One region of the Janthinobacterium sp. GW822-FHT07A03 genome, then DNA from elsewhere that is predicted to be linked to it. Evidence: predicted binding sites of a transcription regulator. Region 1 holds the regulator's gene; the other holds the start of a gene.

Region 1 (3,928 bases):
CTGGCCCAGGGTGGGCGTGCGCCGCGTTTCGGCCGGCTGCGCCAGCATCTCGAAGGGCACGCTGAACCAGAAGCGGCTGCCCTTGCCTTCGCTGCTGGCGACGGCGATGTCGCCGCCCATCATGTGGATCAGCTGCTTGCTGATGGCCAGGCCCAGGCCCGTGCCGCCGAAGCGCCGCGTGATGCTCTGGTCACCCTGCGAAAACGCGGCAAACAGCTGCTGTTGCTGCAGTTCCGTCATGCCGATGCCCGTATCGCGCACTTCGAAGCGCAGCCAGGCGCGCCCGTTCTCTTTCTCGGCCAGGCTGACGGCCACCACCACTTCGCCGCTCTCGGTAAACTTGATGGCGTTGCCGGCCAGGTTGACGAGAATCTGCTGCAGGCGCTGGGCGTCGCCCACGAGGCGGCGCGGCACGTCGGGCTCGACGGCAATCGCCAGTTCCAGCTCCTTTTCGCCCGCATTCATCGTCATCGTCGTGGCCAGCGTGTTCATGACCTCGTCGAGGTCGAATTCGACGGGCGACAATTCCATGCGGCGCGCCTCGATCTTCGAATAGTCGAGCACGTCGTTGAGGATGCCCAGCAGCGACTGGCCCGCCACGCGCACCATGGTCAGGTACTTGCGCTGTTCCGTATCGAGCTTGGTATTGCCCAGCAGATACACCATGCCCAGCACGGCATTGAGGGGCGTGCGGATTTCATGGCTCATGTTGGCCACGAAATCGCTCTTCGCGCGGTTGGCCGCCTCGGCCCGGTCGCGCTCCTGTTCCAGCTCCGCCGCGCGCGATTCGAGTTCCTGCTGCAGGCGGTCGCGCTCGCTCATCAGGCCGTTGAAGGCTTCCGTCAGCTCGCCGATCTCGTCGCGCTGCTGCACCGGCACGGGGGTGAAGCGGCTGCCGCTGGTGCGCAGCGCCTGCAGGGTGTCGCGCAGGCGCACCAGGGGCGAGAGCAGGCGCACGGTGACCCAGCCCAGAACGGCCGCGGCCAGCAGCGAGGCGAGGATGCTCCACAGCACCAGCCGGTACAGCACGCCGTCGAACGGTTCGAAGGCGTCGTCGAGGGGCAGCGAGGCGGCCAGCAGCCAGTTCACCGATTTCAGGCGCTTGAAGCTGTTGACGGCCGTGATGCCGCGGCTGTTGGTGCTGACCATGGTGCCTTCGCCATCGTCCTTCAGCAGCTGGGTGGTCGTCAGGTTGGCGTTCGGCAGGCGCGGCTGCAGCAAACGGCTGGTATCGGGGTGCAGCACATAGCGCGGCACGGCGCCGCGCGTGAGGATGAAGTAATAGCCGCTCTTGCCGATCTTTTCCGAGCGCAGGCGCCCCAGCAGGTTGTCCTTGTACAGGCGCAGCACGCCGATCACCACGCCGGCCACCTGGCCATCGGCGGCCAGCACGGGCGCCACCATCTGCACGATGGGCATGCCGCTCGATTTGCCCAGCATCGGCTCGGTGATCATGGGCTGGCGCGTGCGCAGCACGGTCTGGAAGTACTCGCGCTCGGCGACGTTGATGCCGGCGCGCCCCGTGACCAGCGGCATGTCGGCCACGACGGCGCCGTGCGCGTCGAGCACCAGCACGTCGTCGAACAGCACCAGCATCGAGCGGCGCGAATAGTATTCGCGCAATTGGGCGGGCTGGCCGATCAGTTCCGGCGGCTGCTGCCGGGCCGTCAGGGTGACGATCTGCAGCAGCATGCCCAGCTTGTCGTCGAGCTCGGCGGCGGTGCGGCTGATCAGCGACGACTGCTGGCTCAGCAGTACACGGGTGAAGTCGTCGCGCATGTGCTGCACCTGGATCATGGTGACCAGCGCGATCATGGCGATCGAGGTCAGGCTGGTGGCCAGCGCGACTTTTGCTTTGATGCCGAGAGGCTTCATGATTTCCTTTTCAGTACCGTGCGGCACAGGCGGCAGATAATGCTGTCAGGAATTTTCCTATCAATACATCAACTTGGCAAGCGGCGCCGCGCAAATTGCCCGCCCCGCATGGGCTTTTGACGATGTTGCCATATAATTAAAGGCTGGACGTCGTTTATTCGCCGAAATTGCGGTGAAATTGGCACACGGCAACCCTGTATGCAGTAAACTTGTTATTGCATTTTCTTAAAGGTACCGACATGACTGAAGCGCTACTCACTCCAACCTTGCCCACAGTGAACGTGGAAGCGTTGCGTGCGCGATGCTCGACCTGCAGCATGCATCAATTGTGCCTGCCGATGGGCCTCGATGTGGGCGACATGGACAGGCTGGACCAGATCATCGGCCGCCGCCGCAAGATCGTGCGCGGCGCCTCGTTGTTCCGCATCGGCGACTCGTTCCAGAACCTGTACGCGATCCGCCTGGGGCACTTCAAGACGTACCAGATCAATCCGGGCGGCGAAGAGCAGGTGACGGGCTTCCAGATGGCGGGTGAACTGCTGGGCATGGACGCCATCAGCGCCGACCGCCACCACTGTAATGCGGTGGCGCTGGAAGACAGCGAAGTGTGTGAAATCCCGTTTTCCAGCCTGGAACAATTGCTGGGTAATATGCCGACCCTGCTGCGCCATTTCCACCGTATGATGAGCCAGGAAATCACGCGCGAGCAAAGCGTGATGCTGTTGCTGGGCAATATGCAGGCGACGCAGCGCTTTGCCGCCTTCATCGTCAACCTGGCGTCGCGCTATGAAGCGCGCGGCTATTCGGGCAGCAATTTCCAGCTGCGCATGTCGCGCGAGGAAATCGGCAACTACCTGGGCCTGACCATCGAAAGCGTCAGCCGTTTATTGTCGAAATTCAAGAAGGAAGGCTGGCTGCGCGTCTCCAACCGCGAGATCGAGATCCTGCAGCCGGCAAAACTGAAGGCTATTACGGCCGGCACCGACGTCTGCAAGTAAAGCTTAGAGTTCTTCATCGGCGTGCAGCGCGATGCTGCGCTGCAGGGGCCAGGTCCAGATGCCGGACAGGCGCCACTCGCGTTTGTCGTTTTCCACCAGCACCTGCCAGCGGCTGCGCTCGAGCATCGGCAGCGCCACGGAAAAATTGCCGGCCGCATCGGGTTGCACCAGCAGCTTGATATCCTTTTCCGGCAGGGTCGCATGCGCCAGGTGCAACTGCAACGGCCCCTGGTACGCCTTGCCGAAGCTGTGCACGGAGCCGCTCAGGCGGGCTGCAGCCACGTCATACGACAGGGTGGTATCCATCGCCAGGTCGCTGGCGATCGTGTCGCGCTTCAAATCCTGGTTGATCGCCTTGCCCTGCTTGTAATAATCGCCCACCACCAGCGCATCGGGTTGCGTAAACGCAATATAGCCCATGAAACTGCCGACGACCACGGACAGGCCGGGACCGATCATCAGCAGCCATGGCCAGCGATGCTTGTACCACGGTGCAACGGGAGGTTGCAGTTTCAGACTGTCGGACATGGTATTTCTCCTGATTAATTGGCCAGTCCCCATGCGGGGACCGGCCTTCCTGCATTAGCGCGGCACGATGAAGACCGCGCTTTCACGCACGTGCAGCGACGGGTCGTCCAGCGAGTGCAATTCGATTGCAATCTTGTTCGACCCCTTCTCGCCGACCCCGTGCGGCACGCGCAGGCGGATCGGCCAGCCCAGCGTTTCCGTCGGCTGCAACGTCACTTCATTGCGCGTCAACAAGGTCAGGCCCGGCAGACCGGATACACTGATTTTGAAATGCTGGCTTTGCTCCGAGGTGTTCATGATCTGCAGGCGGTAGACGTTTTCGATCATGCCATCTTCCACTTCGCGTCCCATCGAACCGCGGTCGCGGATCACGTCCATTTTCAGCGGCGTGCGCAGGGCCAGCGAAGTACACACGGCGATGATGATCAGGGCCAGGATGGAAGTGTAGATCAGCACGCGCGGGCGCATGGCGCGCTGGCGGATCTGCTGCGAATTGAAGTTGTTTTCCATCGCATGGTCGGTACTGT
Region 2 (3,928 bases), on a different contig from region 1:
TTTCGGCCACACCGATTTGTTTGAAGTCACTTGACCCACGATGTCATTAATTGTGGGGAACTACATGATGTAAATCATGATTTTTTCGCGCGGAATTTGTTAGGCTGCCTTCATCCATCCAACAGGTGCCCGCCATGAACTATAAAACGATCGTTGTCCATGTTGATGCAACGCCTCAGGCTCACGAACGTACCGTGTTGGCAGGCATAATTGCCCGCAGTCAGCAGGCCCACCTGATCGGTACTGCAACGGCGCCACTGTCGAACCTGTATGAGGCCAGCCGCCGCATAATAGGAGCACTCGAGCGCTTTGACACCCATTCCCGATCTCTCGATGTATCCTGCGAGCGGCGCTTGAGCGACCATGATATCCAAACGAACCTGATACTGCAGGCACGGCAGGCAGACTTGCTCGTGCTGAGCCAAAGCAGCACAGACCACGACGACAGCGGCCTGCCCCCGGATTTGCCTGAACATGTGGCCCTTCATTCCGGCAGGCCGGTCCTGATTGTGCCATGCACGGGCACCTACCTGCATCTGGATCAGCACGCGCTGGTCGCCTGGGATGGCAGCCGGGCGGCCACCCGCGCCGTCGCCGATGCGCTGCCGCTGCTACGCCACAGCCAGCGCGTCACTTTAGTCATGGTCAATCCATCTCCACAGTCCAGCATCCATGCGGGAAAACCTGGTGCCGATATTGCGATATTTCTTGCGCGCCATGACATTCAGGTTCAGGTCATGGCACACACGGCCGCAATCGGTACGTCAGTGGGTGAAGCCCTGCTATCACTGACGGAAAAGCTGCATGCCGACCTTCTGGTGATGGGCGCTTATGGCCATCCTCGCTGGAATGAAATAGTGCTTGGCGGCGCCACGCGCACGCTGCTGCGGTCGATGACACTGCCGGTGCTGATGTCTCACTAGGGCTGCTGGTAACGGACACGGATTGCGTTATCCAACAATGCGACATGAGCGGGCCTCCTCAATAGAAATTACCCAGCCGTTTGATAAATGTCATTTGTACTTTTTCTATTTTCAACTTGCCCCCCTAAACTAAATCAGTTGACACCTCACTACTTTGATACCGTTTTTTCATGTCACGACAGACCAATCTGGAGAAAACTATGCCTGATGTAAACACCAACACGCCGGAACAACTCCACCAGGACACGAAGCATTCCCTGATGAATCGCTACAACGCGATAGCGCAGCACACGCTCGACTGTAGTACCGAGATATCTCGTCTGAATATCCGCTACGCTCAGGAATTGTCGGAGGCCAACATAGACACCATGCTGCTGTGCATGCAAAACTGTAGTCTGGCTCGCCGTTACGAATTGGGATTTGGCTATCTGAAACCACATGTTTCGGCCAACAATGTTTACCGGTCAAACTTGTTCAAGATCATGCTTGACATGCAAAACTCCATACTGGAAGGTGCCAATGCAACGGTATCCGACTACTCTGACGAGTTGCAAAAAATTGCCGTATCCTAGACATGCAACCAATCCAACACGCGTGATCTTCCCCGCTGGTCCTGCAGCGCGGCTCCCGGCGGTTATCGAGAATATGAACGCCTGCTCGCAGTTGCCCCACGATACTGTCCGTCCAGTCGACATTGGACAACGTGTACACGGCGCAGTTTCCCTTGGCGCCGAGGCGGTATACACGGACCTGACAGTAGATGAAGCGCTACGGCATGCACTGATCTGCGAAGAATTGCTGGAGCGTGAACCAATCGAAGTTGTATGGGCATACTGTGTGGCGCAGCACGTCCTACCGCCATGTAACATCACAATACGGGAATTCACCAGGCGCAAGCAACAGCAAGCGGAAAGCGCCGAAAAACTGTGCGACTACGGTTGGTGGATAAAGCGCCTGAAACTACGCAATGCGAGGATGGCCCTTCAGCAGCGCTAACGCCCCGCCACGACGCGCACTGCCTGTCTGGGGGCACGACACTGGCAGTGCGCCAGCTTGTCATGATCGTCCCAACGGCATGCCCACGCATACGATCTGTGTAGAACTGACGGACGTGGCCATTCTTCCGGAAAGGCATTAAATGTCAATATTACATGATCAGGATCAATTGATACCCTGACAACGCAACATAAATCAAGTAACTTGGTCCTACCGTTCGAATGCAATCTTCCCGGGAGTCGGCCATGTACAAAACCATTCTCATGTATGCCGACCAGTTTTCCGGCTTTGAACGACGCCTGGAAGTCGCGGCCGCACTGGCGCAGGAGTATGGGGCCCACCTGATCGGCACGGCAGCCAGCGGTGGCGCGCAACTCGACTATATTGTGTATGGTGTGGCCGCACTCACTCCCCTGTTGCAATTCGACTATGAACCGATGCGCAAAGCAGCCCAGGAACAACTTCGGCAATTCGATGGTCATTGTCGCCGCTTGGGCGTGGCGTCGTACGAAACGCGTTTTCAAGACAGTCATGCTGCCGACGCATTGATACTGCAGTCGCTCTATTGCGACCTGATTGTGACTGGCCAAAGCGATCTGAGCGATCCAGGCCTCGTCTGGTCCACACGGCTGCCCGGGTATCTCGCAATGCACAGCCCCCGGCCCCTGCTGGTTATCCCGGATGGCGATGGGCCGGTAGCAGTTCCCGGGCGCTCCATCGTCATTGGCTGGAATGCAAGTCCTGAAGCGAGCCGCGCTGTGGCTGGGGCCATGCCCCTGTTACTGCGCGCTCAACGGGTGCAGATTATGGTACTCAATCCACATGTGGGGAAGCAGCACGGCGACGAGCCTGGAGCGGACCTGGCGCGCTATCTGCTTCGCCACGGGATCCCGGTTGAAGTGAACTGCCACGACAATGTCACGGAGTCTGCCACCACTCTGTGTAGTCGCGCGCTGAACAGTGGGGCTGACCTGATTGTCGCGGGTGCGTATGGCCGTAGCCGCTTCCATGAATGGATACTGGGTGGCACCACGCATAGCTTGCTAAGCCAGAGCAGAGTACCGCTGCTGTTGTCGCACTAAGCACTTGCTCGGTAGCTGCGTGCATGCTTGCATTTTCTCACAGAGAGGCAGGCGGCGGCGACTGCGAAACCAGAGGATAGCCAACAGATTGCGCCAGCATCACATGCTGTCCCGCCGTCAATGCCATGGCTTCAGCAAGCTCTTCTTGATCAAACCATCCGCGCGCAACGGCAGCCAACCCTTCTGCGGCGCAAAACAGGTAAACATTCTGGCTGATATGGCCGACATCAAGTGCGGCAAAGAGCAACTGCTTGGCCTGCTCCTCGGGAGGCATGCGCGACAAATTGGCGACATAAAGCAGATTGACCGGAGCCCTGGCCACGAAATCCTGCTTGCCGGTCAACGGCCGCATATCGACGGAACTTTGCTGCATCAGTGCCGGCGCCTGCGCATCATAGCGGTATAGACCGCTTGCCATCGCAATATAAATATCAATTTCCTGCGCATTACAGACAGAAGGTGCAGTTCTATGGCCTGAAGTCTCACGATTGCAGCCGTTTGCGGCCCATAGTAAACGCGAGAGCCTGTACCACGAGAGCTCGCGTTCGCTGAATTCGCGCTGCGAACCGCGCAGCTTTAGTATTTCAATCAGCGCCATACCCAGTACATTGATGTCGGCATCCAGTTCAAATGAGGCCGGTCCCATCAATGGCAAAAGCTCACTCTCCTGCACAGTTCTACTCACCACGCCTCCATTTCACGCTACACGGCCGTCCCGCCGATTGCCGCAGACGCCAGGGCAGCCAGGGCTGCGATGGTGTGTCAAACATGGTGGTGATTATCCGCTCAACATACATGATTGGCCGCAATAATGACTTTCAATACCCGTGCACTAAGCGCATCAGCAAACAATGCATAGGCGTCGACGATGTCCTTCAGCATAAAGCGGTGAGTAATCAGACCTGATACATCGAGTCGTCCGGACTG

What was found. Region 1 encodes FNR, which switches genes on or off when oxygen is low (the NO sensors DNR and NnrR bind a similar motif). Its sites were predicted from a motif close to TTGATNNNNATCAA; they were not measured.
Region 2: AC1RJW_RS19465 (universal stress protein) is a predicted target of FNR. The motif match lies at 2,075-2,088, and genes of this name have one in related genera.

What each region holds. Positions count from the first base shown of each region.
Region 1 covers NZ_JBXAKW010000002.1:68,800-72,727, reverse strand. The annotation lists gene AC1RJW_RS06335 (response regulator) at 1-1,875, opposite strand, end outside; gene fnr (fumarate/nitrate reduction transcriptional regulator Fnr) at 2,115-2,873, shown strand; gene AC1RJW_RS06325 (FixH family protein) at 2,877-3,401, opposite strand; gene ccoG (cytochrome c oxidase accessory protein CcoG) at 3,456-3,928, opposite strand, start outside.
Region 2 covers NZ_JBXAKW010000006.1:429,985-433,912, forward strand. The annotation lists gene AC1RJW_RS19450 (pyridoxamine 5'-phosphate oxidase family protein) at 1-34, shown strand, start outside; gene AC1RJW_RS19455 (universal stress protein) at 135-923, shown strand; gene AC1RJW_RS19460 (hypothetical protein) at 1,124-1,495, shown strand; gene AC1RJW_RS19465 (universal stress protein) at 2,165-3,001, shown strand; gene AC1RJW_RS19470 (SagB/ThcOx family dehydrogenase) at 3,039-3,686, opposite strand; gene AC1RJW_RS19475 (zinc-dependent alcohol dehydrogenase family protein) at 3,788-3,928, opposite strand, start outside.